DNA from 4 places in the Methylibium sp. T29-B genome. Region 4 is predicted to be linked to each of the others. Evidence: predicted binding sites of a transcription regulator. Region 4 holds the regulator's gene; each other region holds the start of a gene.
What was found. Region 4 encodes FNR, which switches genes on or off when oxygen is low (the NO sensors DNR and NnrR bind a similar motif). Its sites were predicted from a motif close to TTGATNNNNATCAA; they were not measured.
Positions count from the first base shown of each region.

Region 1 (5,860 bases), on a different contig from region 4:
TGGGTGCGGTTCTCGGAGGAGACCGACGGCCCGCGCATCGGCCGCATCCGGCTCGATCTGCATGCGGGCCGCGCGGCCCAGGCGCTCGACGAGATCGGCGCCTGCCTAGCGGCCGCACAGCGCCAGGGGCGCGTGCACCGACAGATCCGGCTGCAGACGCTGGCGGCGCTGGCGCACCACAGTCTGGGTCAGACGCGGCCGGCGCACCGCTGCCTGCAGTTGGCGCTGGAACTCGCGGCGCCCGGCCGTTACGTGCGCATGTTCCTCGACGAAGGCCCGGCACTGGCGGCACTGCTGCGCGCCCATGCCAACCTGCCGGCCGCAGCCCCCGAGAACGGCGCCGAGGCCCGCGCCCTCCTGGGACGGCTGATCGAGGCCAGCGGCACCGCGCCAGCCCCTGCGGACACCCCCTGGCGCGCCGCGGCGCTGGAACCCCTCACCAAGCGCGAGCACAAGGTGCTCGCGATGCTGGTCGACTACCAGTCGAACGAGGAGATCGCCAGCGCGCTGTGCGTGAGCCGCGACACCGTGAAATTCCACGTCCGCAACATCTACTCGAAGCTGGGTGTGAAAACGCGGCTCGAGGCCATCCGCGTCGTGAAGACATCGGACACCACGGGCCGCTAGCGCCGCTTCACTTGGCCGGGCCGGGATTGGCCTTCAGCCAGACTTCCATCTCCTCGGGCGACACATAGCCGTCCTTGTTCGTGTCGATCTGGGTCCAGTCGCGCCCACCGGTTGGCTGGGCCGCGGACTTGGCCTGGGTCGCTTTGGTTTCCGGTTTGGCGGCCGGCGCGTTCTGCGCCAGCGCGACGGAAGTGCCCAGCATCGGGCCGATGGCGATGATCAGGGTGCGCAGCAGGCTCATGCAGGTCTCCTCTTGAAGGGTTGCAAGAAGCTGTCCGATCGATCGGACAGCGGTTCGGCAGCAAGGCGCCGGACCTCAGCCTGACAAAAAACTGACAGCATGGAAATGGGAAAAATTCCTGTCCTCCCGTGCCGAGCGCACCTGCAGAAAGAAAAAAGGCTGCCTCTCGGCAGCCCTCATTCCGCAAAGCGCCTTGCGGCACTCAGCGACCGTCGCGTGATCCGAAGCGCGAAGCGCCCTCACGGCGCCCGCCGCCGAAACCGCCGCCCGACGGGCGGCCACCACGGCCCTGACCGTGACGCTGGCCCGGCAGCGGCTTGGCCGGACGCGGACGCTGCGGCGTGGGCTCCAGACCGACGATCACGCTGGCCTCGATCGGCTGGCGGGTGAAGGCCTCGATCGCACGGATCTTGCCGCGCTCGCGGTGCTCGGCGATGGTGATTGCGGTACCGCTGCGGCCGGCCCGGCCGGTGCGGCCGATGCGGTGCACGTAGTCTTCAGCCTTCATCGGCAGGCCGAAGTTGATGACGTGGCTGATGCTCGGCACGTCGAGGCCGCGCGCCGCCACGTCGGTGGCGACGAGCACGCGCACATGGCCGTCACGCACGTTCTGCAGACGACGGTTGCGCACCGCCTGCGGCATCGCGCCGTGCAGCGCGACGGCCGAGTGGCCTTGCTGCTGCAGCGCCTCGGCGATGGCTTCGGTGTCGACCTGGGTGCTGGCGAACACCACGGCCTGGTCCACCTCGGCATCGCGCAGCCAGTGCTCCAGCAGCGCCTGCTTGTGGCCCATGTTGTCGGCCCAGTGCAGGGTCTGGGTGATGTCGCTGTGCACGTCGTGTGCGGTCGCCAGTTCCAGGCGGCCGGGCGAGCGCATCAGCTTGCTGGCCAGCGCCATGATCCGCGGCGCGAAGGTGGCCGAGAACATCATGGTCTGGTCGCGCTGGGCGGTGGCGTCGGCGATCGCCGCCAGGTCCTCGGCAAAGCCGAGGTCCAGCATGCGGTCGGCCTCGTCGACCACCAGCACCTGCGTCGCGTCGAGGCGGATCTGACCACGGCTGTGCAGGTCGAGCAGGCGGCCGGGAGTGGCCACGACGAGTTGGGCGCCGCGCAGGTCGAACAGTTGCTTGCCGAACGGCATGCCACCCACCACGGTGGCGATGCGCAGGCCGCGCGCGGCGTCGCGCAGCGGGTGCTGCTTGGCTTCGGCGCGCAGCGCTTCGCCCACGCCGCGCATCAGGTCGATCGCGTCGGCGGACACCTGCTGGGCAAGTTCGCGGGTCGGGCACAGCACCACGGCGCGCGGCGTCGCGACGCGGGTCTGTTCGGCGGCACCGGCATTCAGCAGGCGGTGCAGCACCGGCAGCAGGAAGGCCGCGGTCTTGCCGCTGCCGGTCTGGCTGCTCACCATCCAGTCGCCGCCCTTCAGGGCAGCGGGGATGGCTTGTTCCTGCACGCTGGTGGGCGCAGTGAAGCCGAGCTGGGTCACGGCATGCAGCAGCGGAGCGGCAAGACCAAGGGATTCAAAATTCGAAGCAGTCACGAAGCATCCCCGCCGGGTTGCCGGCGGGTCCGTCATCGCCGCATGCAGAGATGCGGCAGGTTGGTCCAAAACACATCGACCAACAGACGGACTGCACTGGGTGCAATGGCCCCGATGGGAAACGGGTGGGGCCGGACTGGTGACGATGCACTGACCCTCGGGGCCCGCGGCGCGGGTGAGGGAGGCTGCTTTTTGCAGCGCAGCAAGCATTGTCGCACATCCCGCCTGCCCGTGCCGAATTCGGGCGCGCATGTCCCCGGGTGGACAGGCCGCCGGCGGGCAATTCCTACAATCGAATCGCCTCCTCCCACCACTCCCCGCCTGTCCTGCGATGACGACCTTCCCGTTCCTCGAAGCGCTTGGCCACGGCATCACCGCGATCGACACCGGCTTCATGCGGCCTCGCTTCGATGCGGCCTATCTCGTCGTCGAAGGCGGCCATGCCGCCTACGTCGACAGCGGCATCAACGACGCGCTGCCGCGCCTGCTGGCCGCGCTCGACGTGCAGGGCCTGGACCGCGGCGCGGTCGATTACGTGATCGTCACCCATGTGCACCTCGATCATGCCGGCGCCGCCGGCCTGCTGATGCAGCAGTTGCCGAACGCCCGGCTGGTGGTGCATCCGCGCGGCGCGCCGCACATGATCGACCCGAGCGCACTGGTCGCGGGTGCCAGCGCGGTGTATGGAGCCGAGGAAGTGGCCCGTACCTACGGCACGGTGCAGCCGGTGCCGGCCGAGCGCGTGCTCGCCAGCCACGACGGCATGGTGCTCGACCTGGCGGGCCGGCCGCTGCTGCTGATCGAGACGCCCGGCCATGCGCGACACCACCATTGCATCTGGGACGAGCGCAGCCGCGGCTGGTTCACCGGCGACACCTTCGGCCTGTCGTATCCGGAGTTCCGGACCCCAGGCGGTCGTTACGTCCTGCCGACGACGACGCCGGTGCAGTTCGAACCCGGGCCCTTGAAGACCTCGATCGCGCGCATGCTCGAGAAGCGCCCGGACTGCATGTACCTCACCCACTACAGCCGCATCGACGAGGTCGATTCTTTCGCCGAGCAGCTGTTCGAGCAGATCGATGCAATGGTCGCACTGGCGCGACCACTTGCGACGGCCGGCGATCGCGATCAGCAACTGCGCCACGGACTGGCACAGCTCTATCGCCGGAGACTCCGGGCGGCTGGCAGCGTGCTTTCCGATGCGCAGATCGACGAGTTGCTGACGGTGGATGTCGAGCTCAACGCGCAAGGCCTCGGCGTGTGGCTCGATCGCGAAGCGCGCAACGCACAGGCGCCCGCCCCCGGCGCACGCTGAACGCCGGCGGCAGCCCCCACCGTGACGGACCTCACGGAGGCCATGGCGGCAACGCTCCGATATTGCGCTGCATCAAATGGCGGAGGCGACGCACTGCCGATGATCCGGCGCACACATCGATGCGCCAAAGGATCCCATGCGCCTGAACACCCCCGTGACAGCCAGCGAGTACCCCTTCCCCGCCGGCGAAACCCTGGTCTCGACGACCGACCTGAAGGGGCGCATCACCTACTGCAACCCGGCCTTCATCACGGTCAGCGGCTACGCACGGGAAGAACTGCTGGGCCAGCCGCACAACATGATCCGCCACCCCGACATGCCCGAGGAGGCCTTCCGCGACATGTGGGCCACCATCGCCTCCGGCCAACCGTGGTCGGCGCCGGTCAAGAACCGTCGCAAGGACGGTAGCTGCTACTGGGTGATCGCGAACGTCACGCCGCTCATGAGCGGCGACCAGCCGACCGGCTACATGTCGGTGCGGACGGCCCCGGATCGCGCCGATGTCGAGCGTGCCGAGGAACTCTATGCAGTGATGCGTACCGAGAAGGCCGCCGGACAACTGGTCCACCGTTTCGACGCCGGCCGCCTGCGGGTCGACACCTGGCTGGGCCGCCTCTCGAATGTGCTGCGCCTGCCGGTTCAGGTGAAGCTCGGTGTCGTCGCCGCGCTGCTGGGATCGGCCGGCTTCGTGACGGGTGCGGCCGTCACCGGCGGTAGCCTGCTGCAGTGGCCTGCGCTGGGCCCGGCGCTGACGGCCATCGCCACGCTGCTGCTCTGCTCGGTGGCCGCCGCCGCCTACTTGAACCGGATGACGATCGCTCCGCTCGCGCAGCTGGTGCAGTTCGCCAATCGCATGGCCGCCGGCGACCTGACGCAGAAGATCGATATCGACCGCCACGACCTCGTCGGCCAGCTCACGAAAGGACTGAACCAGTTGAACGTGAACCTGCAGTCCATCGTGCGCGACGCGCGCAACGAGATCGAGCAGATGCGCGTCGTCACCGGCGAGATCGCCTCGGGCAACCAGGATCTCTCGGGACGGACCGAGTCGCAGGCGAGCAGCCTGCAGGAGACCGCCGCCTCGATGGAACAGATCACCGGCACCGTGCGCCAGAGCGCCGATTCCGCCGAGCAGGCCACGCGCCTGGCCACCCAGGCCACGGCGGTGACCCAGCGCAGCAGCGACGCGGTGCAGGACGTCACCCGCACGATGGGCGAGATCAGCGCATCGTCGCAGCGCATCGGCGAGATCATCCAGGTGATCGACGGGATCGCATTCCAGACCAACATCCTCGCGCTCAACGCCGCGGTCGAGGCCGCCCGGGCCGGTGAACAGGGACGCGGCTTCTCGGTCGTGGCCTCCGAGGTGCGGGCGCTCGCGCAGCGCACTTCGTCGGCGGCGAAGGAGGTCAAGCAACTGATCGAGGACTCGGCCGCCAAGGTCGACACCGGCAGCCGCCTCACCGACGCGGCCCGGTCGACGATGGACGACGCCTTGCGCACGGTGCAGCAGGTCGGCCAACTGATCAGCGAGATCAGCCACGGCGCGCGCGAGCAGCTGACCGGCATCTCGCAGATCAACGAAGCGGTCACGCAGCTCGACACGATCACGCAGCAGAACGCCGCGCTGGTCGAGCAGATGGCGGCATCGGCGGTGTCGCTGTCGCAGCAGTCGGGCACGCTGGCGGAAACGGTGAAGGTGTTCCGCCTCGATGGCAGCGCATCGGCCACGCCCGACGCGGTGGCGTTGCGCCGCTCGATGAAGCAAGTCACCCACGCTGCCTGATCCGCGCACAGTCGTTGCGCTGTGCCGCAGCGCCGGCCGGCACTAAACTGCCTTCGCGGAGAGCCCGCCCTTTGCGCGGGCTCTCGGCATTCGGGAGCCGGAATGAACACCGTGAACTTCGCGCTTTCGGGCCGTGTGACCGTGGTCACCGGCGCCGCTCAAGGCATCGGCGCGGCCTGTGCGGAGCGCTTCGCGCGCGAGGGCGCACCGGTCGCGCTATGGGACGTGGACGACGAGCGCGGCCAGACGATGGCCGCGCGCCTGGCCGCCGCCGGCGTGCAGGCGATCTACCGGCACTGCGACGTGTCGCGCGCCGATCAGGTACAGGCCGCGCACGCCGCCACGCTG
Region 1 is NZ_AZSN01000047.1:19,699-25,558, forward strand. Features, by position in the region: gene Y694_RS09925 (LuxR C-terminal-related transcriptional regulator) at 1-627, shown strand, start outside; gene Y694_RS09930 (hypothetical protein) at 635-868, opposite strand; gene Y694_RS09935 (DEAD/DEAH box helicase) at 1,071-2,357, opposite strand; gene Y694_RS09940 (MBL fold metallo-hydrolase) at 2,743-3,726, shown strand; gene Y694_RS09945 (PAS domain-containing methyl-accepting chemotaxis protein) at 3,863-5,512, shown strand; gene Y694_RS09950 (SDR family NAD(P)-dependent oxidoreductase) at 5,615-5,860, shown strand, end outside.
Region 1: the regulator FNR is predicted to act here: its motif matches at 3,789-3,802, upstream of Y694_RS09945 (PAS domain-containing methyl-accepting chemotaxis protein).

Region 2 (5,860 bases), on a different contig from region 4:
CCACCGTGGCAGTGCTCGACACGAAGCCCGACACCAGCCCGGCTGCCAGCACGCCGCCACGCGGTCCCAGCGCACGCAGCGCCACCTGGCCTGCCGCCTGCATCGCCAGGATCAGCAGCACCAGGGCGGCGAGCGGGCGGGGATCGATCCCTCCCAGGGCATCGAGCGGTCGCGCCGGGATCAGGGGCAGCACGATGAGCGCCAGCGCCGTCAGCAGCAGCCCATCGTGCAACTCCTGCTCGCTGAGCAGCTCGGTTGCGAAGCGGTGCAGGCGTTCACGTGCTGCCAGCAGCACCGCCAGCCCCGCACCGCAGGCCGCCCCGAGGGCCGGCGAGAGGACCGACTGCACGCCGATCAGGTAGGTGGTGAACAGCGCCAGCTCGGTCGTCAGGCCAGGATCGCGCGAACGGCTCTTCGCGTGCGACAGCGCGGCCAGCCCGGCCACCAGCAGGCGCCGACGATCACCAGCCCGGCACCGGCACCCACTGCGCCAGGCCGCCGGTGGCGGCCGCGACGGCAAAGCTGCGCAGGCCCGCGGCTTCGCGGTCCCGACCGCGGCCCTTGCGGCGCTCGCGCTCGACGCCGATCAGCAGGCCGGCACCGAGGGCCACCGCGAGGCCGAGGGCACCGTCCGGCAGCGTGACCCCGCTCACAGGTCCAGCGCCGCGCCGTGTTCCGGCACCGACACGCGCCAGCCCAGTTCGTCCTGGATGCGCAGCCGCAGCGTGTCGGCCGCCGCCGGCTCGCCGTGGACGACGAAGCAGCGCTCGGGCGGTGTCTCGAAGCCGCGCAGCCACTCCATCAGCCCGTCGGCATCGGCATGGCCGGAGAAGCCTTCGAGGTGGCTCACGGTGGCCTTCACCGCGACGTACTCGCCGTGGATCTTGACCTCGCGCGCACCGCCCACCAGCGCCGCGCCGCGCGTGCCGCCGACCTGGAAGCCGGGGAACACGATGTGGTTGCGCGGGTTGGGCGCCAGCGCCTTCAGGTGGTGCAGCACGCGCCCGCCGGTGGCCATGCCGCTGGCCGAGATGATGACCTTGGGCCAGCGCTGGCGCGTCAGGCGCTCGGACGCCTCGGGCCCGGCGACCAGCGTCACGTCGTCGGTCAGCGTGGCCGCCTCGCGCGGCGTGATGCGCAGCAGCTTGCGGTGGCGCTGGTACAGCGCGGTCGCGGTGCTCGCCATCGGGCTGTCCAGAAAGAGCGGCAGGTCGGCCGGGATCTCGCCGGCCGCCTTGAGCCGCTGCAGCACCAGCAGCAGGGCCTGCGCGCGACCGACGGCGAACGACGGCAGCAGCACGCTGCCGCCGCGCCGCACCGTGGCACGCACGATCTCGCCCAGATGCGCCTGCACGTTGTCGCGCGGATGGCAGCGGTTGCCGTAGGTCGACTCGATCAGCAGCACATCGGCCTGCGCCACGCGGCCCGGCGCGGGCATCAGCAGGTCGTCGCCGCGACCGAGATCGCCCGAGAACACCAGCGTGCGGCCGTTCGCGCACACGCTCACCGACATCGCCCCCAGCAGGTGGCCGGCGGGGGTGAACTCGATGCGGGCGTCGCCGACGCGCACCCCGCGCCCGGCCGGGGCCACGCCGATGCGGGCGATGGCGCGCTTGGCGTCGGCCACGCCGTACAGCGGCAGGGCCGGCGCATGCCGCGACCAGCCGCCGCGGTTGGCGCGGCGTGCGTCCTCCTCCTGCAGGTGGGCGCTGTCGAGCAGCAGCACCTCGGCGAGGTCGCGCGTGGCGGCGGAGGCATACACCGGGCCCTTGAATCCCTGCTTCACCAGCACCGGCAGCCAGCCGCAGTGGTCGAGGTGGGCGTGGCTCAGCACGACCGCGTCGATCTGCGCCGGCGGCACCGCCAGCGGCGCCCAGTTGCGCTCGCGCAGCGTCTTGTAGCCCTGGAACAGGCCGCAGTCGAGCAGCACGCGCGCGCCGCCCATCTCGACCAGGTGCTTCGAGCCGGTGACGGTGTCGGCGGCGCCGAGGAAGGTGAGCTTCATGCGCGTCGGTGGCCCGCGGGCCAGTGCATCGGACACGCCGCACTCTGGCACAGCCGGCGCGCAACGGCGCCGCGACTCGCCGGCGGCTGACCTGGATCAAGCTCACGTTCCGCCACCGGCCGCCCGGCCGCGCGCCGTCAGACCTGCATCAGCTCCTGCCGCACCGCGTACAACGCCAGCTCCACGTCGTTGCGCACCCCGGTCTTCTCGAGGATGCGGGCGCGGTAGGTGCTCACCGTGTTGGACGACAGCACCAGCTGCTCGGCGATCTCGCCGACGCTCTTGCCGGCCGCGAGCAGGCCGAACACCTGGTACTCGCGGTGCGACAGGCGCTCGTGCAGCGGGGCCTCGTCGTCGCCGACGCCGCCCTTCCTGCTGCCGATGCCGGCCCCCACCGCGCCCGCCAGCTGCTCGGCGACGCTGGGGGTGATGAAGAGCTTGCCCTGCGCCACCCTGCGGATGGCGTCGATCATCTGCTCGCTGTCGGCGCTCTTGTTCAGGTAGCCGGCCGCGCCGAGCTTGAGGCTGCGCACCGCGTACTGCCGGTCGGGATAGGTGCTGAGCATCAGCACCGGCAACCTCGGGAACTCGGCCTTCAGCGACTTCAGCACGTCGAGTCCGTCGCGCTGCGGCATCGCGATGTCGAGCAGCACCACGTCGGGCGGCGTGCCGGCGGCGGCGCCGGCGCGCACCAGGGCCATCGCGTCGGGGCCGTTGCCGGCTTCGCCGGCCAGCGCGATGTCCCCGGCGTCGGCCAGGATCTGCTTGATGCCCTGGCGCACGATCACGTGGTCGTCGCAGATGACGACGCGGATCATGGCCGCTCCTCCGGCGCGAGCGGCATCACCAACCGCACCAGCGTGCCCTGGCCGGGCGCGCTGTCGATCGTGAGACGCCCGCCGAAGTGCGCCGCGCGCTCGCGCATGCCCATCACGCCGTAGCTGCGCGGGTCGTTCAGCGCCTCGGCGGTGGTGCCGACGCCATCGTCGCGCACATCGAGGTAGAGCACCGGCTCGGGCGGCGCATCGACCACGATGCGGATGCCGACGCGACGCGCCTTCGCATGCCGCGCGATGTTCGACAGCAGCTCCTGGAAGATGCGGAACACCGCGATCGCCGACCCGCCCTCGGGCGGCGCGACGCCGGCGGCCACGTGCACCTGGATGTCGGCCTCCAGCTCGGCGCTCTCCAGCCACTCCTGGGCCTGCCACTCCAGCGCGGCCCACAGGCCCTGGTGATCGAGGATGCTGGGCCGCAGGTCGGTGATGATGCGGCCGACCTTGTCGACCGCGGTGTCGATCAGCGCGCCCATGCCCTCGCACTTGGCGGCCAGCGGCAGGCGGTCGGCGACGCGCTTCTCGAGCCAGTTGACGTCCATCTTCAGCGCCACCAGCAGCGAGCCGAGTTCGTCGTGGATCTCGCGGGCGATGCGGGTGCGCTCCTCTTCGCGCACCGTCTCCAGGTAGGCCGAGAGCCGGCGCCGCTGCGCGAGCGCGTCGCTGAGCGCGCGGGTGCGCTCGGCGACGCGCTGCTCCAGCCGGTCGTTGGTGCGTTCGAGCTCGCGCTTGGCGCGCACCAGCTGTTCCTCGGCCTGCTTGCGCGCGGTGATGTCGACGAAGGTGACCACCGCACCCACCACCGCGCCGGCCTCGACGATGGGGTAGGACGAGTACTCGGCCTGAAAGGAGCTGCCGTCGGCGCGCCACAGCACCTCGTGGTCGATGCGGCACGGCAACCCGCGGCGGAAGGCGTTGAAGATCGGACAGTCCGCCTCGGCGTAATGCGCACCGTTGCCGTGCGAGTGGTGGATCAGCGCATGCATGTTGCGGCCGAGCACCTCTTCGGTGCGGTAGCCCAGGCCCTGGGCGGCGGCGCGGTTCATGAAAGTGCAGCAGCCGTCGATGTCGATGCCGAAGATGCCGTCCCCGGTCGATTCGAGCAGCAGCGTGAGACGGTCCTGCCACGGCGTGCCGTCGTGGCGCGGCACGGCCCGAGGCGCCGCCGAGGCGGGCGGCAGGGCGGCAGGGTCGGGCGAACAGACGTGCATGCTCGACTTGGCGCAAGCCGTGTGCCACCGATCGGTTCGCGCGGCAAGGGTTTGCCCGGGCGCCGGCCCGGTGTTGCACGAGCTTGCCGACAGGCGCCACGTCGCGGGCTATCCTCGATCGTCGTGATGCTCCCGCCGCCAGGCCGTCCGTCGAGATGCCCGCTGTTCCCGCTGCCCGTGCCGAGAACGACGCCGATCGCGTGGCGCACCTGCGCCGCTTCGAGATCCTCGACAGCCTGCCCGAGGGGGCCTACGACGACATCGTGGCGCTGGCCTCGCAGCTCTGCGGCGCGCCGATCGCGCTGATCTCGCTGGTCGACGCCGAACGCCAGTGGTTCAAGGCCCGCGTCGGCCTCGAGGCCCAGGAGACCCCGCGCGACCTGGCCTTCTGCGACCACGCGCTGCTGCGGCCGGACGCGGTGTTCACGATCCCCGACGCCCATGCCGACCCGCGCTTCGCCGACAACCCGCTGGTCACCGGGCCGCCGCACATCCGCTTCTACGCCGGTGCACCGATCCTCGTGGAGGGCGGGCTGCCGATGGGCACGGTGTGCGTCATCGACACGCAGCCGCGCCTGCTGGCGCCGGCCCAGGCCGCGGCGCTGCAGGCCCTGGCACGCCAGACCGCGGCGCTGCTGGCGCTGCGTGCGCACACGCGCCTGGCGCAGCAGCAGGCGGCCGAACTGGCGAAGACCTCGGCCGAGGCGCAGCGCGAGCGGCAGCGCAGCGCGGAGTTGCTGGACCTGGTGCTGCGCGGCGGCAACCTCGGTCTCTGGGACATCCACGTGCCCTCCAACGTCTGGACCGCGAACGCGCGCGAACTCGAGATGCTGGGGCATGCCGCCGACGGGGCCGGGCCGAGCACCACCGACTGGCGCACGCTGATCCATCCCGACGACTGGCCGCAGGTGCGGGCCGCGCTGCAGGCCCACCTGGGCGGCGCGGCGCCGGCCTTCCAGTGCGAGCACCGCATGCGGCATCGCGCGGGCCACTGGATCTGGGTGCAGAGCCATGCGGTGGTGGTCGACCGCAGCGCGGACGGGCAGCCGCTGCGCGTGGTCGGCACGCACCGCGACGTGACGCGCCGCAAGGAGGCCGAGGCCGAGATCGAGCTGGCGCATGCGCGGCTGCAGCAGCTGTCGACGACCGATGCGCTGACCGGGGTGGGCAACCGGCGCCATTTCGACGACTGCCTGGCCCGCGAGTGGGCGCGCAGCGCGCGGACACACCAGCCGCTGGCGCTGCTGATGATCGACATCGACCACTTCAAGCTCTACAACGACCGCTACGGCCACCCTGCCGGCGACGACTGCCTGCGCCGCGTGGCCGAGCTCATCACCGCCTGCGCGCGGCGCGGCGGCGAGATCGTGGCGCGCTACGGCGGCGAGGAGTTCGCGGTGCTGCTGCCGGGCACGCCGATCGATGGCGCGCGAGCCGTCGCGCAGCGCTGCCTGCAGGCGCTGCGCGACGCCGCGATCGAGCACCTGGCATCGCCGACCGACGGCGTGGTGTCGCTGAGCATCGGCGTGGCCGTGCGGGTGGCGGGCAAGTCGATCGAGCCCAAGGCCCTCACCGACGCGGCAGACGCCGCGCTCTACGAGGCCAAGCGCGGCGGCCGGGACCGGCTGGCCGTCGGTACCGCGGGCTGAGCGCGGCAGCGGCGCCGCGCGCGTCGGCGCAGCGGTCCGATGGGATCAGGGCAGCGTGACGCGCATCTGCACCACGTAGCGCCGGTCGCGCGCGATCTCGGCGCTGGACAGCACCCCGCGTTCGCTGCGTCGCTCGCTGCCGCCGTCGCTGGCGACGGT
Region 2 is NZ_AZSN01000183.1:156-6,015, forward strand. Features, by position in the region: partial or broken gene Y694_RS18875 (DUF4010 domain-containing protein) at 1-445, opposite strand, end outside; gene Y694_RS26240 (hypothetical protein) at 462-653, opposite strand; gene Y694_RS18880 (MBL fold metallo-hydrolase RNA specificity domain-containing protein) at 650-2,005, opposite strand; gene Y694_RS18885 (response regulator transcription factor) at 2,143-2,823, opposite strand; gene Y694_RS18890 (PAS domain-containing sensor histidine kinase) at 2,820-4,052, opposite strand; gene Y694_RS22785 (diguanylate cyclase domain-containing protein) at 4,208-5,701, shown strand; partial or broken gene Y694_RS25015 (hypothetical protein) at 5,747-5,860, opposite strand, start outside.
Region 2: the regulator FNR is predicted to act here: its motif matches at 2,092-2,105, upstream of Y694_RS18880 (MBL fold metallo-hydrolase RNA specificity domain-containing protein).

Region 3 (5,860 bases), on a different contig from region 4:
ATGTCGGCCGAGGCGGACATCTACCCGCTTCAGGCACCCGAATTGGCCGACAGGATCGATGGCGCCATCGGTGAAGGCTCGCAGTTTCACCAGACCTACGGCTACTACGCACAAGGCGTGGGTCCCGAAACCGCAGTACTGCCGCGAGGCTGGATTGACCGCGTCCACAGGGTGCAGAGCGCCGCGACCAACCAACGCGTGGGCTACTGCCTCGACCTGCCGGACCTGTTCATGTCGAAGGCAGCAGCCGGGCGCGACAAGGACCGCGAGTTCTGCATGGCGATGCTCGCGCATCGCTACGTCAGGCCAGAAGTCGTGCTGGATCTCGTGGCGGCGATGCCGCTGGACGATTCCGCGAAGCGTCGTCTGAAGGCCGCCATCCGCCGGTGGGCCAGAGCCGTCGAAGCGTAAGGCGACGACCTGCCTCAAGCGTGAACTCGAGGGGCCTCCTAGACCTTGTGAGAATGCCCTGATCCGCACCGAATCGCTGTGACAGATTTGTGCCGCAACTTCGAGAAAACAGCCTGAAATCGGCCCGCTTGAGGCACAAAACGCGTGGCGCAGAAACACCAAATTTATCAACGGTGACAACGACTTGCGACAAGCCACTCGGGGTGGCAGGTGGGACTCTTAATCCGTAGGTCGAGTGTTCGAGTCACTCAGGGCCCACCAAGAAAGACAAGGCCTCGCACGACAGTGCGGGGCCTTTGTCATTTCTGGCTGTCGCGCGCGCGAGATTCCTCATCAGGCGATGGCCAATCGCCCAGCCCCTCGTGATGTCCGCGGCCTTGGTGACTGAGGATCAGTGTGAATCGCGCAGCGATCCATCCTGTCTGTTCGATGAGGTGCTCTGGTACCAGTATCGGGTCATAGAGCAGCGTCATGTGCGGTGTGCGGGACGGCTTCGGCCTGAGCCCTGCGCGGCGTAGTTCGTCTCCAAGTGCGTCCCGCAGTCGCGTCACGGCGTCATCGCTCTGTGCATCGCAGCGCAGGACGAAGGGGTTGTTGCCTGCGGTGTTGAAGCTGGATGCACGATCGAACAGGATGGACGAACCCGGCCAGGGCACTCGGGCAGCCGCGGCCCGGGCGGCTTCGATATCCGATCGAGGGATCCTGTTGGCGTAGCCGCGACCGCATGCAGGCTGACGTGCAGATTCTGAGGTGGGAGGCACGGACCCCGCAGCCCATGGCGCCTGCGCAGCTCGGCGCCGACCTGGGCCAAGTGTTCTGCGTCGTCGCGCAGAGGGACGAGTGCAAAGAACAGGTTGTAGCCACGCAACTGGCCGGCGCGCCCGTGGACGGCCTCGGGCTGGAACAGTGCGGGCTCGGCAGGAACTCCTGGCAGGCTGATTTGATCGGGCATGGCATCCGCTCCTCGGGTCGATGTGCTGGTGGCAAACGGGTTTTCACGCGAGCCTCGAACGACCCCGCCGACCCTGGGTCATTCGTTGTCTGACAGCGGCGGCCGGTCTAAGGGTTACACCCCATGGCCTCTGTCGCCTGCGTGACGGAAACGCTGCCTTCGCTCCTCCATCCTTGGGCAGCGCTTCTCCCGTGACGCGACGCTCGGTCACGGCCGCTGAAATCACCAAGTGAAGGGGATCGTGATGAACGACAAGACCGTTGCCAAGGCCACCAAGGTGGACGCCGTGGTCATCGGGGCAGGCATCGCCGGCCTGTACCAGGTCTATCGCCTGCGCGAGCAGGGGTTCGACGTCCAGGCTTTCGAGGCCGGCTCCAACGTCGGAGGCACCTGGTACTGGAATCGCTACCCGGGCGCCCGGTTCGATTCCACGGCCGAGGTCTACCAGTTCTGGTTTTCGGAAGATCTCTACAAGGGGTGGAAACCGAGCGAGCGCTTCCCGGCGCAGCCCGAGTCCGAGCGCTGGCTGAACTACGTGGCGGACCGCTGTGACCTGCGCAAGCATTACCGGTTCAGCACGCGCGTCGAGGCGGCGCACTACGATGAAGCTGCGCAGAGCTGGTCGATCACGACCGACCAGGGCGATACCGTCCAGGCGCGCTTCCTCATCACCTGCTGCGGCATGCTGTCGGCGCCGCTGACGTCGGTGTTCCCCGGTCAGGGCAGCTTCAAGGGCCAGTTGTTCACACCGCGCGTTGGCCGAAGGAGCCGGTCGATTTCACCGGCAAACGCGTGGGCATCGTGGGCACCGGGGCGACGGGCATCCAGGTCATCCAGACGATCGCGAGTCAGGTCGGCCACCTCAAGGTGTTCCTGCGCACGCCGCAGTACACGATCCCGATGAACAACCCGAAGTACACCGAGGCGGTCTGGGCCGGATTCTCGAGCCGCTTCCACGAGATGAAGGAACGCGTGCAGCGCACCTTTGCCGGCCACGTCTACGACTTCGGCGGCTACGGCACTTGGGCCGAAAGGACGCCCGAGGAGCGGATCGCCGTGCTGGAGGAGCTCTGGAACGACGGCTCGCTGGCGTTGTGGCTGGCCTCGTTCTCCGAAATGTTCTTCGACGAAAAGGTCAACGCCGAGGTCTCCGAGTTCGTGCGCGGGAAGATGCGCGAGCGGCTCAAGGACCCGATGCTGTGCGAGAAGTTGATCCCCACGAACTACGGCTTCGGGACCAACCGCGTGCCACTGGACACCAACTACCTGGAGGCCTACCACCGCCCGAACGTCGAGATCGTTGACGTGAAGGCGTCGCCGATCGAGTGCGTCACGCCCGAAGGTGTGCGAACGGCCGACGGCAGGCTCCACGAACTCGACATCCTGATCCTGGCGACGGGTTTCGATGCGGGAACGGGTGCACTGACGCGCATCGACATCCGCGGTCGCGGCGGGCGCTCGCTCAAGGACGACTGGGGCCGCGAGATCCGCACCACGATGGGCCTGCAGGTGCACGGCTATCCCAACCTCTTCACGACCGGGGCGCCACTGGCGCCGTCGGCGGCCTTCTGCAACATGACCACCTGCCTGCAGCAGCAGGTCGACTGGATCACCGAGTGCCTGGTGGCGCTGCGCCGTAAGGGCCTGACCGTCATCGAGCCCAGCCGGGCGCTGGAAGACGAATGGGTGGCTCACCACGACGAGACCTCCAACGCGACGCTGCTGGTCAAGACCGATTCCTGGTACATGGGAACCAATGTCAAGGGCAAGCAGCGCCGCATGCTTTCGTACATCGGTGGGGTCGGAAAATACCGCCAACGCTGCGAAGAACTGGCCGCCGGCGGCTATCCGGGTTTCGAGATGCGCTGAGTTTGCTAGTCGGTCTCGGGCGTCAGCGTCAGGACGGCGGGGATCGTCTCGTCGCAGTTGTCCAGCAGCCCGGCATGCACGGCCCGCAATGTCGCGAGGCTGCCGACGTGGGGCAGGACCGTGTCCGCACCGCAGAGCGGACACACGGCGGTGGATTCGCCGTGTGTCCAACTCACCACGTCGGACGGCTCGAAGATAGCCAGGCAAGAGAAGCAGCCTGCAATCCGCGCCGAAGCCAGTTCGGCGCGGTTGTTGAAGGAATCGTAGCCAGTGTCCGACATGTGCGAAGCGTCGGTTGCAGGACTCAGGACGTCACGCTGTCGCGCAGCGCCTTGATCTGGTCGTGGTTGGACTGCACCCCAAGCAACTGCCGGCCGAGCGTCTGCTGCACGTCGATCGGCAGTTGCTGCTTCAGCGCCTTGCGGTAGCGGGCCAGTGCCGCGTCCTCGCCGCGCTCGCACTCCTCCAGCAACGCGTGATCGCTGCTGCCGGTGAATGCATCCTTCACCGACACCCATCCCCGATGAAGGCGCCGGCGACGCTGCCATGATCCTCGGGGCTTCCCCCGTGCTGCAGGACCAGGGCCTGCAACTCCACCGCGGCGCTTTCGCATTCCGCGGCACGGGCCTGCAGTGTCTGCTTGAGGGCGACGGACTCGGCTCGCTCGGCGCATTTCGCGAATCCGTACTGGCCGTCCTTCGACGTTTCGATCAGTTCGTTCAGGATCTGGATGACTTGCTTGTCGCTCATGGGAACTCCTCGAAGTTGGGCAAGTGGGACCACCCGGGATGGATGGGACCGTGGCAACTCGATGATGGGTAGCCTGCAGTCCAAAGGCAGTAGGGCGATCGCGCCGCGTGCTGTACGAACGCGCCTACACCGTGTCTCCTTCGCTGCGAATGAACGGCCTCTTGATCTGGCGCAAGGCCTGCTGGGCGGTCTGGATCGACGCTAGCGACCGACGGCGCGGCGGGTGTTTATCGCCGTGGCCGTACGCTTTCTTACACTGCATCAACCCCCCGTGCACGCCAGCTTGACCATCATTCGCCAGGAGCATCGGGCTCTGTCTGCGATGCTGCGCGCCATCCACCTGATGCTGGGAGAGCATCGCCGGCGCGGAACGCTGCCGGACTTCGGGATGTTGCGCGCCATGCTCTTCTACGTCGACGAATTTCCCGAGCGCCTGCACCATGCCAAGGAAAGCCGGCTGCTGTTTCCGATGCTGCGGTCGCGCAGCGCAGAGCGCACCGCCGTGCTGAACCGGCTCGATCAGGACCATGCCCAGGGCGAGCAGTTCATCCGCAAACTCGAACACGAGCTGCTGGCCTTCGAGGTGATGGCCGAGACGCCCCAGGGCGAGGAGCGACGCGAGCGTTTCGAGCGCTCGATGACGGCCTACATGCACTTCTACCTGAACCACATGCGCACGGAGGAGGCGATGGTGCTGCCGATGGCCGAGCGCGTGCTCGGTGATCAGGACTGGAGCGAACTCGATGCGGCCTTCCTGCAGAACCGCGACCCGCTTGCCGGCGACGAGGGCGATGCGGTGTATGCCGATGTCTTCAGGCGCATCACCGAAGCGCAACCGACCCTGCTGGGTCTGGGCTCCGCGCTGGAAGCACTGGCCGGGCGGGCGACGGCGAGGTCCGTCTAGAGCGCTCGAGACCGGCCCAGGCGGCCGGGCGACCGATCGGTCTCCGGCGGACCGATACTGCGTCCATGCAGGACGAGGCCCCAATTCCCCCGACGCCGCGCTGGATTCGCGCGCTGTGGTCGCTGGCGGGGGGGCTGGCCTTGCTGACGGGCCTGGTCGGCATCGTGCTGCCCTTGTTGCCCACGACGCCCTTCGTGCTGCTGGCGGCCTTCTGCTTTGCGCGCGGGAGCGAGCGCTGCGAACGTTGGCTGCTCGGGCATCGACGCTTCGGACCGATGATTCAGGCGTGGCGTTCGCATCGCGCGATCCCGCTGGCGGCGAAGCGACTGGCCACGGTGATGATGACGCTGGGCTGTGTCTGGTCGTGGTGGTGGCTGACTTCGCCCTGGCGATGGATGCCCGCACTGTGTTGCACCGCCGTTGCGCTGTGGATGTGGCGCCTGCCGACGGCGGACGCGACGCGGCGGCTGCCAGGTCGCGATTGAGCGACGTTGCTCAATCGCGATCTCCGCGCGACCGGGTCGGATTTCGCTCGCGGGCAGAATTTGCGCATGAACCGGCCGACCCCCGCTGCTGCATCGACCACCCTGCGCTGCATGCTGCTGTGGATCGGCGTGCTCGCGTTGTCAGCCTGCGCCGGTTACAGCCCTTCGGGCCTGCCCGTCGGTACACCGCAGGCGCAGGTCATCGAGCGCATGGGGCCGCCGACCGGGCGCTATGCACTCGCTCCAGCCGGTGAGCGGCTGGAGTTCGCCCGAGGCCCGATGGGCAAGCACACTTACATGCTCGACTTCGATGCCGACCAGCGGCTGCTGCGCTGGGAACAGGTGCTGACCGAGAAGAACTTCTATGCACTGCAGATCGGCATGAGCCGCGACGAAGTGCTGCGGCGCATCGGCCATCCGTCGAACGTGCGCTTCCTGTCACGTCAGCAGCACCAGCTCTGGTCGTACCGCTACGACACGCCGTTCTGC
Region 3 is NZ_AZSN01000001.1:38,892-44,751, reverse strand. Features, by position in the region: gene Y694_RS00215 (DUF6036 family nucleotidyltransferase) at 1-411, shown strand, start outside; tRNA gene Y694_RS23935 (tRNA-Ser) at 612-672, shown strand; gene Y694_RS23930 (2'-5' RNA ligase family protein) at 711-1,067, opposite strand; gene Y694_RS25225 (NAD(P)/FAD-dependent oxidoreductase) at 1,608-2,267, shown strand; gene Y694_RS00205 (NAD(P)/FAD-dependent oxidoreductase) at 2,156-3,232, shown strand; gene Y694_RS00200 (hypothetical protein) at 3,238-3,513, opposite strand; partial or broken gene Y694_RS00195 (ferritin-like domain-containing protein) at 3,537-3,982, opposite strand; gene Y694_RS00190 (hemerythrin domain-containing protein) at 4,266-4,886, shown strand; gene Y694_RS00185 (YbaN family protein) at 4,952-5,371, shown strand; gene Y694_RS00180 (hypothetical protein) at 5,438-5,860, shown strand, end outside.
Region 3: the regulator FNR is predicted to act here: its motif matches at 4,144-4,157, upstream of Y694_RS00190 (hemerythrin domain-containing protein).

Region 4 (5,860 bases):
GCCGCCCTGGCGCGAGTTGTCGATGAGTCGACCGGCGTCACGCGTGATCCCGATCGCGCCGGTGTCCGACGACACCGGCGAGATGGTCTCGCTGTATGCGAAGCAGGCGACCATCCACGCGCGTTCGGTGCATGGCTGGTTCGCTGCGTGGCGCTGGGCGCTGGTGTGGCTCACGCAGCTGGTGTTCTACGGGCTGCCCTGGCTGCCCTGGAACGGCCGCCCGGCGGTGCTGTTCGACCTGGGCGCACGGCGCTTCTACATCTTCGACCTGGTGCTCTACCCGCAGGACTTCATCTACCTGACGGGCCTGCTCATCCTGTCGGCTTACGGGCTGTTCCTGTTCACCGCGGTGGCAGGCCGCCTGTGGTGCGGCTACGCCTGCCCGCAGACGGTCTACACCGAGATCTTCATGTGGGTCGAGCACCATATCGAAGGCGACCGCCAGGCGCGCCTGAAGCTCGATGCCGCGCCCTGGGGCGCCGCGAAGCTGGCCCGCCGGTCGGCCAAGCACGCGGTGTGGCTGGCGATCGGCCTGTGGACTGGCTTCACCTTCGTCGGCTACTTCACGCCGATCCGCGAACTGGGCGGCGAGGTGCTCGCGCTGATCGGTCTGGCCGGCCCGGGGTCGGCCGGGCCCGGCCCCTGGGAAGCGTTCTGGGTGCTGTTCTACGGCTTCGCGACCTATGGCAACGCCGGCTTCATGCGCGAGCAGGTGTGCAAGTACATGTGCCCGTACGCGCGCTTCCAGAGCGCGATGTTCGACCACGACACCCTGATCATCAGCTATGACGGCGGGCGCGGAGAGCCGCGCGGCTCGCGCCCGCGCAGCCTGGCGCACGACGCGCTGGCCGCCCAGGGCAAAGGCGACTGCATCGACTGCACGCTGTGCGTGCAGGTCTGCCCGACCGGCATCGACATCCGCGAGGGGCTGCAATACGAGTGCATCGGTTGTGCCGCCTGCATCGACGTGTGCAACGGCGTGATGGACAAGATGGCGTATCCGCGCGGACTGATCCGCTATGCGACGCAGAACGGCCTGGCTGCCGGGCAGAGCAGGCTGGACTGGCGGCGTGTGTTCCGTCCGCGCGTGCTGGTCTACGGCGTGATCCTGCTGCTGATCTCGGTCGGCTTCGTCACCAGTCTCGTGCTGCGCAGCCCGATGCGCGTCGACGTGGTGCGCGACCGCGGTACGTTGGCAAGGCTGGTCGACGAAGGGCGCATCGAGAATGTCTACCGGTTGCAGATCATGAACGCCACCGAGTCGGAGCAGCGCTACCGGGTGGTGGTGAGCGGCATCGCCGGCGCGCAGGCGCAGGTGCGTGACGAGGTGCGGCTGGCCCCGGCCGAGTCGCGCTGGGTGCCTGTCGCGGTGCAAGTGCCGCCGCAGAGCGCCGCGGCCCTGGGCCCCGGCGCCCACCCCTGCGCTTCGAGATCATCCGCGAGGCCGACGGCATGCAGCCGGCGGCCAGCGTGTCCGAGAAATCCACCTTCGTCGTGCCGCGCTGAACGCGGCCCTCTCCGGAGCAACCCATGACCCCGAACGAGAACGCAACCCGCCCGACGCCCGCGCCTGAGCGGCCGCTGCCCTGGTGGCGCGAGCCCATGCTGTGGCTGGTGCTGGGCGGCCCGCTGGCGGTCGTGGTGGCTGGCATCGTCACTGCCGTGATCGCCGTGCGTGGCAGCGACCCGGTGCTCAGCCGCAGCAGCGAACCGCTGGGCAGCGACACGCCGGCAGTGCAGGCGCGCAATCATGCGGCCACGCCGCGCCCCGAGCGCTGAGCGTGGTGCCGCCCGTCGACCCGGAGCTCGCGACGATGAGACAACGCACGCTGTGGATCGCCTGGCCGTCGTTCCTGATGGCGGGTGTGCTGGAGGTCCTGGTGTTCAGCGCAGCCGACCCGGCGGAACTGAACGGCTGGGTCGGGCGCGCGCTGGAGACGGTGTCGCCGGCTGGCGTCTACACGCTGGCCTTCTTCGCGTTCTGGACCGTGTGCGCGCTGACGTCGATGTTGACGCTGCTACTGGCAACGCCGGAGCCGGCCAATACCGAGCCGCGCCGCTGGCCCTGAGTCGCGCCGGGCGAGGCAGGCGGCGAACCTTCAGCAGGCCGGGCCGTTGACGAGCCGGCGCAGCCCGGATTCGTCGAGCACGCGGATGTCGCGCTGCTTCACCTCGAGCAGACCTTCGTCCTGGAACTTCGAGAAGGTGCGGCTCACGGTCTCCAGCTTGAGACCGAGGTAGCTGCCGATCTCCTCGCGCGTCATGCGCAGCACGAGCGACGAGGCCGAGAAGCCGCGTGCCTGCAGGCGCTGCGTGAGGTTCAGCAGGAAGGCCGCGAGCCGCTCCTCGGCCCGCATGCTGCCGAGCAGCAGCATCACGCCGTGGTCGCGCACGATCTCGCGGCTCATGATCTTGTGGAACTGGTGCTGCAGCGGCGTGGATTCGCGCGACAGCTTCTCGAGCTGCGAGTAGGGGATCTGGCAGACCTGGGAGTCCTCCAGCGCCACCGCGTCGCAGGCATGGCGGTCGGTGCTGATGCCGTCCAGTCCCAGCAGTTCGCCGGCCATCTGGAAGCCGGTCACCTGGTCGCGGCCGTCGTCGGCGGACACGCAGGTCTTGAAGAAGCCGGTGCGCACCGCATAAAGCGACTCGAAGCGATCCCCGGCGTGGAACAGCGTGTCGCCGCGCTTCACGGGGCGGCGGCTGCCGACCAGCTGGTCGAGGTGGTCGAGATCGTCGTCCGACAGCCCCACCGGCAGGCAGAGCTCGCGCAGGTTGCAACTGGAGCATGCGACCTTGAGGGCCTCGATGCGGATCGGTTCACGTTCCATGCGCTTCATTATGATCTTGTGCGCCACCCGCGATGGAGCATGTGAGTCGGCGGCAGTGTCGTGAGGGGCAAGTTGCATGATCGACCTCAAGCTGTGCGTGGATTGTCGGAGGCCGCCGGCGACCGGCCTTGACCCAGATCAAGAGCCCGGTGAGAGGCCCTCGGCACAGTCCGGACATGCCCCCTCCGACCCTGACCGACATGCTGGAACCGGCTGCGCCGAGCGAGGAACTCCTGAGTCGTCTGGACGCCGGTGGGCCGCGCTACACCTCCTACCCGACTGCCGACCGCTTCGTGGAGGCCTTCGGCCCCGCTCAGTACCGGCAGGCCCTGGGCCAGCGCCGCAGCGGCGCCCCGGCGGCCGGCGCGGTGGGCGGCGGCACACCGCTGTCGATCTACGTCCACATCCCATTCTGCGAGTCGGTCTGCTACTACTGCGCCTGCAACAAGGTGATCACCCGGCAGCACCGGCGCGGCACCGAGTACCTGGAGTGGCTGGGCCGCGAGGTGGCATTGCACCAGGACGTGATCGGCAGCCGCCAGCGCGTCAGTCAGCTGCACCTCGGCGGCGGTACGCCGACCTTCCTGGACGATGCGGAGCTGTCGCAGCTGATGGCCCTGCTGCGCGGCGCCTTCGACCTGCAGCCGCAGGCCGAATGCTCGATCGAGGTCGACCCGCGCACCGTCAGTGCCTCGCGGCTTTCGCACCTGAAGGCGCTGGGCTTCAACCGCCTGAGCTTCGGCGTGCAGGACTTCGACCCCGAAGTGCAGCACGCGGTGCACCGCGTGCAGCCGGCCGAGCAGGTGGAGGCGCTGATCGCCAGCGCGCGCGCATTGGGCTTCGATTCGATCAACGTCGACCTGATCCACGGCTTGCCCAAGCAGACCCCGGCCTCGCTGGCCCGGACGGTGGAGCAGGTGGCGCGGTTGCGGCCGGACCGCGTGGCGCTCTACAGCTATGCGCATCTGCCGCAGCGCTTCAAGCCGCAGCGGCGCATCCATGCGGCAGACCTGCCGGGCACCGCCCAGCGCGTGACGATGCTGTCGAACGCGATCGCCGCCTTCCTGGCGCACGGCTACGACTACATCGGCATGGACCACTTCGCCCTGCCGGGTGACGCGCTGGCCGCGGCCAAGCGGCAGGGCCGGCTGCACCGCAATTTCCAGGGCTACAGCACCCAGCCCGACTGCGACCTGATCGGCCTGGGCGTCTCGGCCATCGGCCGCATCGGCGCGACCTACAGCCAGAACGCGAAGACGCTGCCGGAGTACCAGGACGCCCTGCGCTCCGGGGAACTGCCGGTGGTGCGCGGCCTCGTGCTGACGCGGGACGATGTGGTGCGCCGCTCGGTGATCATGGCGCTGATGTGCCAGGGGCGGGTGGTGTTCGAATCCATCGAACTGGCCCACCTGCTCGATTTCCGCCGCTACTTCGAGGCCGAACTGCGCCGGCTGCAGCCACTGGCCGGGCAGGGGCTGATCGAGATCGACGACGACGCGATCCAGCTCACCCCGCTGGGCTGGTACTTCGTGCGCGCGGTGGCGATGGTGTTCGATCGTCACCTGCAGGCCGACCGCGATCGCGAACGCTATTCGCGGCTGATCTGACGCAAGGGACAGTCACCGCATGAGCCTCTCGCTGGTGGCGGCCGGGCTGGCGATCGGCATCGCGGGCAGTCCGCACTGTGCCGCGATGTGCGCCGCGCCCTGCGCGGCGATCGAGCGGTCCTGCGGCGGCGCACGGCCTGCGCGGGCCGCCGCCGCCCTGCATCTGGGGCGCCTGCTGTCCTACGGCCTGGCGGGGGCGCTGGTGGCTACCGGGGCGGGATGGATGGCCGAACTGGCCCAGGCCACCCGCTGGTTGCGGCCGCTGTGGACCCTGCTGCAGGTGGCCGTGGTGGTGTTCGGCCTGTGGCTGCTGGTGGCCGGACGCATGCCCCGCGTCGTGCTGGGCACCGGCTCCGCACCCGGCGTGGCCATCCCCATGCTCGGGCCGCTCCCTGCGATGGGGCGGCGGCGCGGCTGGGGCTGGGCCGGTACGGCCGGTGCGCTGTGGGCGGCCTGGCCTTGCGGCCTGCTCTATTCAGCGCTGGTCGTTGCGGCGCTGGCCGACGGGCCGCTGGCGGGCGCGGCGGTCATGCTCGCCTTCGCGCTGGGCGGCGGGCTGGCCTTGCTGTTCGGCCGCGGCGTGCTCGGTCGACTGGGGCAGGGCGCCGGCGCGGCGAGGTGGGCCGGTGCCCTGCTGGTGATGGCTGGCGGATGGGCGATCTGGCTGCAGCTGACCGGTCCGTCCGGGCATGGTGCAAGGTGGTCTGACGCAGCGGATCGACGGTGCTCGCGGCCGCCGTCCGGCGGCTCGCTGCACCGCACGATGGCTCGCCTAGAATCGAAGCCACCCCCTCTGTTCCTTCCGACCCCTTACCCAGCGGAGACGCAAGTCCATGTACCAGCACATCAAGGTGCCTGCCGACGGCCAAAAGATCACCGTCAATGCCGATTTCTCGCTCAACGTGCCCGATCAGCCGATCATCCCCTTCATCGAGGGCGACGGCACCGGCTTCGACATCACGCCGGTGATGATCAAGGTGGTCGACGCGGCGGTCGAGAAAAGCTACGGCGGCAAGCGCAAGATCCACTGGATGGAGATCTACGCTGGCGAGAAGTCGACCAAGGTCTACGGCCCCGACGTCTGGCTGCCGGAAGAGACGCTGCAGGTCCTGAAGGAGTATGTGGTCTCGATCAAGGGCCCGCTCACCACGCCCGTGGGCGGTGGCATCCGCTCGCTCAACGTGGCGTTGCGCCAGGAGCTCGACCTCTACGTCTGTCTGCGCCCGATCCAGTACTTCGAGGGGGTGCCGAGCCCGGTGAAGGAGCCGCACAAGACCAACATGGTGATCTTCCGCGAGAACTCGGAGGACATCTACGCCGGCATCGAGTTCGAAGCCGAGAGCGAGAAGGCCAAGAAGCTCATCAAGATCCTGCAGGATGAATTCGGTGTCAAGAAGATCCGCTTCCCCGCCACATCGGGCA
Region 4 is NZ_AZSN01000084.1:4,150-10,009, forward strand. Features, by position in the region: partial or broken gene ccoG (cytochrome c oxidase accessory protein CcoG) at 23-1,506, shown strand; gene Y694_RS13675 (hypothetical protein) at 1,531-1,779, shown strand; gene Y694_RS13680 (hypothetical protein) at 1,815-2,069, shown strand; gene fnr (fumarate/nitrate reduction transcriptional regulator Fnr) at 2,100-2,831, opposite strand; gene hemN (oxygen-independent coproporphyrinogen III oxidase) at 3,008-4,438, shown strand; partial or broken gene Y694_RS23510 (sulfite exporter TauE/SafE family protein) at 4,524-5,033, shown strand; gene icd (NADP-dependent isocitrate dehydrogenase) at 5,272-5,860, shown strand, end outside.